DNA from 2 places in the Streptomyces sp. NPDC088254 genome. Region 1 is predicted to be linked to the other one. Evidence: riboswitches for the same ligand, from Rfam matches in the RefSeq annotation. Region 1 holds a riboswitch; the other holds the start of a gene.
The links. A riboswitch is a leader RNA that binds a small molecule or an ion and turns the genes downstream of it on or off. The one in region 1 is predicted to bind S-adenosylmethionine.
Positions count from the first base shown of each region.

Region 2: linked by a shared signal. The riboswitch ahead of thrC (threonine synthase) and the one ahead of ACIOC0_RS26850 (aminotransferase class V-fold PLP-dependent enzyme) in region 1 are both predicted to bind S-adenosylmethionine.

Region 1 covers NZ_JBIURQ010000009.1:395,358-398,754, reverse strand. Annotated here, with positions in the region: gene ACIOC0_RS26860 (cytochrome bc complex cytochrome b subunit) at 1-369, shown strand, start outside; gene trpD (anthranilate phosphoribosyltransferase) at 488-1,552, shown strand; SAM riboswitch class IV at 1,679-1,795, shown strand; gene ACIOC0_RS26850 (aminotransferase class V-fold PLP-dependent enzyme) at 1,960-3,336, shown strand.
Region 2 covers NZ_JBIURQ010000004.1:422,539-425,935, forward strand. Annotated here, with positions in the region: gene ACIOC0_RS14875 (MoaD/ThiS family protein) at 199-474, opposite strand; gene thrC (threonine synthase) at 538-1,845, opposite strand; SAM riboswitch class I at 1,864-2,011, opposite strand; gene ACIOC0_RS14885 (glucosyl-3-phosphoglycerate synthase) at 2,191-3,162, shown strand; gene ACIOC0_RS14890 (trehalose-6-phosphate synthase) at 3,227-3,397, shown strand, end outside.

The sequences.
Region 1 (3,397 bases):
TTCTTCGCCGGACCGGTGCTGGCCTTCGTGGTCACCAAGCGGATCTGCCTCGGCCTCCAGCGCCGCGACAAGGACAAGGTGCTGCACGGCCGTGAGACCGGCACCATCAAGCGCCTGCCGCACGGTGAGTTCATCGAGGTGCACGAGCCGCTCAGCCAGGAGGCCCTGTACACGCTCACCGCGCACGAGCAGTACCAGCCCGCCGAGATCGGCCCCACGGTCGACGAGAACGGCGTCGAGCGCAAGGTGAAGCGTTCCGAGAAGGTCCGCGCCAAGCTGAGCAAGGCGTACTACGGCGAGGAGAACCAGATCGCCAAGCCGACCGTCGAGGAGTACCGGGAGATCACGAGCGGCCACGGCCACCACTGATCACTGCGTCGCCACACCACACTGAAGGGCCCCGTCCGCTGTTCGGACGGGGCCCTTCGGTTCCCCACGGCTGGATAGGGTGGGACCGCACTCTTCTACGACACCCAGGAGCGGCCCTATGAGCGCTGTGACCCCCGCTGGAGGCGACACCGCGGCGGGCCGCTCCTGGCCCGCTCTGCTGAACGGCCTGCTGGAGGGCCGCGACCTCTCCGCGGACGACACGGCCTGGGCGATGGACCTGATCATGCGCGGCGAGGCCACCGACGCGCAGATCGCCGGGTTCGCGGTGGCGCTGCGCGCCAAGGGCGAGACCGTCCAGGAGATCACCGGCCTCGTCCGGACGATGTACGCGCACGCCAACGTCATCGACGTGCCCGGGCGAACCGTCGACATCGTCGGCACCGGAGGCGACGGCGCGAAGACGGTGAACATCTCCACGATGTCGTCGATCGTCATCGCCGGCACCGGGGCGAAGGTCGTCAAGCACGGCAACCGGGCGGCGTCCTCCGCGTCCGGCGCCTCCGACGTCCTGGAGAAGCTCGGCGTCAATCTCGAACTGACCCCGCGGCGGGTGGCCGAGGTCGCCGAGGAGGCCGGGATCACCTTCTGCTTCGCGATCAAGTTCCACCCGGCGCTGCGTCATGTGGCGGCCGCGCGCGGCCAGTTGGGCATCCGCACCACCTTCAACGCCCTCGGCCCGCTGACCAACCCGGCCAGGGTGAAGGCGCAGGCGGTGGGCGTCGCCGACCCGCGGATGGCCCCGCTCATCGCGGGCGTCTTCGCCGAACGCGGCAACTCCTCACTGGTGTTCCGCGGCGACGACGGCTTCGACGAGCTGACCACGACGTCCACCTCCCGGGTCTGGGTCGTCCGCGACGGCAAGGTCACCGAGGAGACCTTCGACCCGCGGGACGTCGGCATCGAGCTGGTCGGGGTGGAGGCGCTGCGCGGCGCCGACCCCTCGTACAACGCGGAGGTCGCGCGCCGGCTGCTGGACGGCGAGACGGGCCCGGTCCGTGACGCCGTCCTGCTGAACTCCGCGGCGGCCCTGGTGGCGCTGGACCCGTCGGACGCGCCGCTCGCCGAGCAGCTCCGCGCCGGCATGGACAAGGCGGCGCAGTCCGTCGACTCCGGTGCGGCCAAGCGCGCGCTGGAGCGCTGGGTGGCCGCGAGCAACGCGTAGTGCCCCGGCAGGCAACGTTTGCCCCGTCGCGACGTTGCCTGCCGCGGCACTGGCCGGACGTGACGCGGTCCCGCGATCCGGACACGGGTTGCGGGACCGCGAACCCATCGCGTACGTTCCTTCGCAGGTCATGAGTGACAGTCATGAGGCCCCGGCCGACTGTCCGGCAACCCTCCGTCCGTGGCGGGGTGCCCCGGGTGAAGACCAGGCCGTGGGCAGCGAGGTCCGCGGCAAGCGCGGATCCCTCCTCCACCAGGGATCCTGGTCATCGAGGGAGCCTTCCGTGAGCAAGCGAATGCGATAGGGCCGCAGAGCCCCGCCTCCGCACACCCTTTTCATCCCTTTCCCGCGCTTGAGCCGTATCCGCTCGCGTGGTGAATCCGCCTGTCTCTCACGGGAGTCCCGCCATGTCCGTCTCCACCGCTGCCGTCGCCCCGTCGGTTTGTGCCCCGCTGCCCGTTCTGGGCGGGGACGTCACCGTCCCGCTCGTCACGGGCGGCGAAGTCGCCTACGCGGCGCTCGACTACGCGGCCAGCGCCCCCGCCCTCCAGCGCGTCTGGGACGACGTGGCGGCCTACGCGCCGTACTACGGCAGCGTCCACCGCGGCGCCGGCTACCTCTCCCAGCTCTCCACCGACCTGTTCGAGAACGCCCGCCGGACGGTCGCCGGGTTCCTCGACTGCCGCGCCGACGACCAGCTGGTCTTCACCCGCTCCACCACCGACTCCCTGAACCTGCTCGCCGCGGCCCTGCCCGCCGGCTGCCAGGTCTTCGTCTTCGAGACGGAGCACCACGCCTCGCTGCTGCCCTGGCGGGACGCCCGCGTCACCTACCTCGACGCCCCGCGCACCCCGGACCAGGCCGTCCAGACGCTGGAACGCGCCCTCGCCGCCCGTACTGTGTCGATTGAGGGGGGCCACGGCCCCGCCCTGGTCTGCGTCACCGGCGCCTCCAACGTCACCGGCGAGCTGTGGCCCGTACGGGAGCTGGCCGCCACCGCCCACGCGCACGGGGCCCGGATCGTCCTGGACGCCGCCCAGCTTGCTCCCCACCACCCGGTGTCCGTCCGTGACCTGGACGTCGACTGGGTCGCCTTCTCCGGCCACAAGCTGTACGCCCCGTTCGGCTCAGGCGTCCTGGCCGGCCGCGCCGACTGGCTCCGGGCCGCCGACCCCTACCTCGCAGGCGGCGGCGCCAGCCGCAAGGTCACCCGGCGCGAGGACGGGGGAGTGGACGTGGAGTGGCACGACAGCGCCGCCCGCCACGAGGCCGGCTCCCCGAACGTCATCGGCGCCTACTCCATCGCGTCGGCCTGCAAGGCCCTCACCGAGGCCGGCTTCGACACGCTGGTCGCCCGCGAGCGGCACCTGATCGCCGAGGTCCGCGAGGGCCTCGCGGACGTCCCCGAGGTCCGGATCCTCTCCCTCTTCGGCGACGACGCGCCGCGGGTCGGCGTGATCTCCTTCGTCGTCGAGGGCTGGAACAGCTCCCACTTCGCCGCCGCCCTCTCCGCCGAGTACGGCATCGGCGTCCGCGACGGTCTCTTCTGCGCGCACCCCCTGGTCCGCACCCTGCTGGGCACGGCCCCCGAGACCCAGGGCGAGTGCGGGGCCCCCGAGGCGGCGCCGGGCGAGAAGTCCCTCAACGCCATCAGGGTGAGCTTCGGCGCGGGCACCCCGGACGAGCACGTGAACCGCTTCGTCCACGCGGTGCGGGAACTGGTGACGCAGGGTGCGAAGTGGCGATACCGCACCGAGGACGGCCGCTGCGTCCCGGCGGTATGAGGCAGCCCACGTCAGGGGCAACGCCCCGGTGGCGCGGGGAACTGCGCGACCAGCCACCGCC
Region 2 (3,397 bases), on a different contig from region 1:
ACACTTTGGCTACTTCTTGTCGGACGTAAGGCAGAAATCAAAGGCTCCGGATCATTGAATCGGAGGCCGGTTCCCCAACTGTACCGCGCTCAACCACACTGAATTGCCCCCTCCGCTTCTCTTGCGGAGAGGGCAATTCGATGAACTCTCGGTAATCACTGTTACCGACGGTTACTACCGGCGGGTAGGGACCGTCGCTCAGCCACCCGCGACGGCCGGAATGATGGAAACTCCCGCACCCTCGGGCGTCGCCGTCTCAAGGCCCTGCTCGAAGCGGACGTCGTCGTCGTTCACGTACACGTTGACGAACCGGCGCAGCTTGCCCTGGTCGTCGAGAACGCGGGCGGCGATGCCCGTGTGGTTCTTCTCCAGGTCGGCGATGACCTCCCCGAGGGTCCCGCCCTCGGCGGTGACCTCGGCCGCCCCGCCCGTGTAGGTGCGGAGAATGGTCGGGATGCGGACGGTGACGCTCATGCTCAGACCTCCGGTGAAGCAGACTGCTGACAGGCGCGGGGGCCGGTGCCCCGGCGGACGGGACTAGACGAGACCAGCCTCGCGGAACGACTCCAGGTTCGGCCGGATCGTCGCGGTGAGCCCCGTGCCGGCCACCGCGTCCAGGGTCTTCAGACCGTCCCCGGTGTTGAGGACGACGGTCGTCAGCGTCGGGTCCAGCACCCCGTTCTCGATCAGCTTGCGCGTCACGCCCACGGTCACTCCGCCGGCGGTCTCCGCGAAGATCCCCTCGGTCCGCGCCAGCACCTTGATCGCGTCGACGATCTGCTCGTCGTTCACGTCCTCCACCGCGCCGCCGGTGCGCCGCGCGATGTCGAGCACGTACGGGCCGTCGGCAGGGTTGCCGATCGCCAGCGACTTGGCGATGGTGTCCGGCTTCTGCGGCCGCACGACGTCGTGCCCCGCCTTGTAGGCGACGGACACCGGTGAGCACCCCTCCGCCTGCGCGCCGAAGATCTTGTACGGCTTGTCCTCGACGAGCCCGAGCTTGATCAGCTCCTGCAGCCCCTTGTCGATCTTCGTGAGCTGGGAGCCGGAGGCGATGGGCACCACCAGCTGGTCGGGGAGCCGCCAGCCGAGCTGCTCGCAGATCTCGTACGCCAGCGTCTTGGAGCCCTCGGCGTAGTACGGCCGCAGGTTGACGTTGACGAAGCCCCAGCCCTCGCCCGCCGGGTCGCCGATGAGCTCGGAGCAGAAGCGGTTGACGTCGTCGTAGTTGCCCTCGATGCCGACGAGTTCACCGCCGTAGACCGCGGCCATGACGACCTTGCCCTGCTCCAGGTCGTGCGGGATGAACACGCAGGAGCGGAAGCCGGCCCGGGCCGCGGCGGCGCCCACCGCGCCGGCGAGGTTGCCGGTGGAGGAGCAGGAAAGGGTGGTGAAGCCGAACGCGCGGGCGGCCTCCAGGGCCTGGGCGACGACCCGGTCCTTGAAGGAGTGGGTCGGGTTGCCGGAGTCGTCCTTCACGAACAGCTTGCCGGGCTCGACGCCCAGCTCGCGGGCCAGGTTGTCGGCCTGGACGAGCTTGGTCCAGCCGGGGTTGATGTTCGGCTTGTCCGCGACGTCGGCCGGGACGGGCAGCAGCGGGGCGTAGCGCCAGATGTCGGCGGGGCCGGCCTCGATGCGCTTGCGGAGCTCCTCCGTGTCGTAGGAGGAGAAGTCGTAGGCGATCTCCAGCGGGCCGAAACACTCCTCGCAGGCGAAGACCGGGCCGAGGGGGACGCGGTGACCGCACTCCCGGCAGCTCAGCGCCGCGGCGGGGCCGAGATCGACGGCGGGGGCGGCGGTGCCGGTGGAAGCGGTGGTTCCGGTCGCAACAGTCTGCGCAGCCATGTGAGGCGAGGCCCTTTCTCCTCATCTTCCTCACGACGCATCTCGCCGTGAGACGGATTTGGCACCTTCCCGAGCCGGGAGCCCCGCCACGTCGATGTGACAAGAGCCGGCTGGAGGGTTGCCGGGGCTTCATCGGGCCGTGTCCCTCTGCCCCTCTGGATGAGCGGTATGCAGTTGTTGATCCCTGAACGCCGGATTGACCCCGGACATGCGATGGTCATCCGCGTTGTTCAAGACTGTAACCGACACCCCGGACAGTTGAGATAGTCGTCCGAAGCGCGAGACGGATCACACGGTCACCCCCCGTGCACCTGGTGTGATCGCGACAGTGAGGAGCCGCAGACCGTGCTGGAAGAAGTCGGGCGCTGGCTCGCCACCCGCTCCTGGTCGGTGACCGATCGCCCGCTGCACAGAATCCTGGCCGCCAAGCGCGCCACGGGCCAGTCGGTGTCCGTGGTGCTGCCCGCGCTGAACGAGGAGGAGACGGTCGGCGAGATCGTCACGGTCATCCGTCACGACCTCATGCGGCAGGCCCCGCTCGTCGACGAGATCGTCGTCGTCGACTCCGGCTCCACCGACCGCACCTCCCAGGTCGCCGCGGCGGCGGGGGCGCGCGTCGTCCACCGGGACGCGATACTCCCCCGCATCCCGGCGCTGCCCGGCAAGGGCGAGGTGCTGTGGCGGTCGCTGCTGGTCACCACGGGCGACGTCGTCTGCTTCGTGGACGCCGATCTGCGGGAGTTCTCCTCCGACTTCGTGTCCGGAATCGTCGGCCCGCTGCTCACCGATCCCGGCGTGGACCTGGTCAAGGCCATGTACGACCGCCCCCTGGGCGCCGGAGCCGACACGCCCGCCCCCACCGGGGCGGCCGGCCAGGGCGGCCGGGTCACGGAACTGATGGCGCGCCCGCTGCTGAACATGCACTGGCCGCAGCTCGCGGGCTTCGTGCAGCCCCTCGGCGGCGAGTACGCGGCCCGCCGCAGTCTGCTGGAGCGGCTGCCCTTCCCCGTCGGCTACGGGGTCGAGCTGGGGATGCTCGTCGACGCGCTGCACCTGGTCGGTCTGGACGCGCTCGCCCAGGTCGACGTGGGCGTGCGCAGACACCGCCACCAGGACGGGCAGGCGCTCGGCCGGATGGCGGCTGCGATCTACCGCACCGCGCAGCTGCGGCTGGCCCGCGGCCACCTGGTGCGCCCCGCCCTCACCCAGTTCGAGCGCGGCGCGGACGGCTTCGAACCGCGCACCCACCCGGTGGACACCGAGGAGCGGCCGCCGATGGCGGAGATCGCGGAGTACGCCTCCCGCAGGGTGGCGTGAGCGACACCCCCTCGGAGGGCTTCCGTACGTTTGAGCGTTTCCCGTGCGGGCTAGGTTGAGGCGTATGGCTTCCACGGCTTCCCCGCACGACGTCGCTGCCCAGGGTGCTCAGGTGTTGGTCGCGTCCAACCGCGGCCCGGTCTCCTACACGGTCCACGAGGACGGCTCGCTGCAGACCAAACGGGGCGGCGGCGGCCTGGTGTCGGGCCTTTCCGCCATCGGCCCGGAGGCGGGC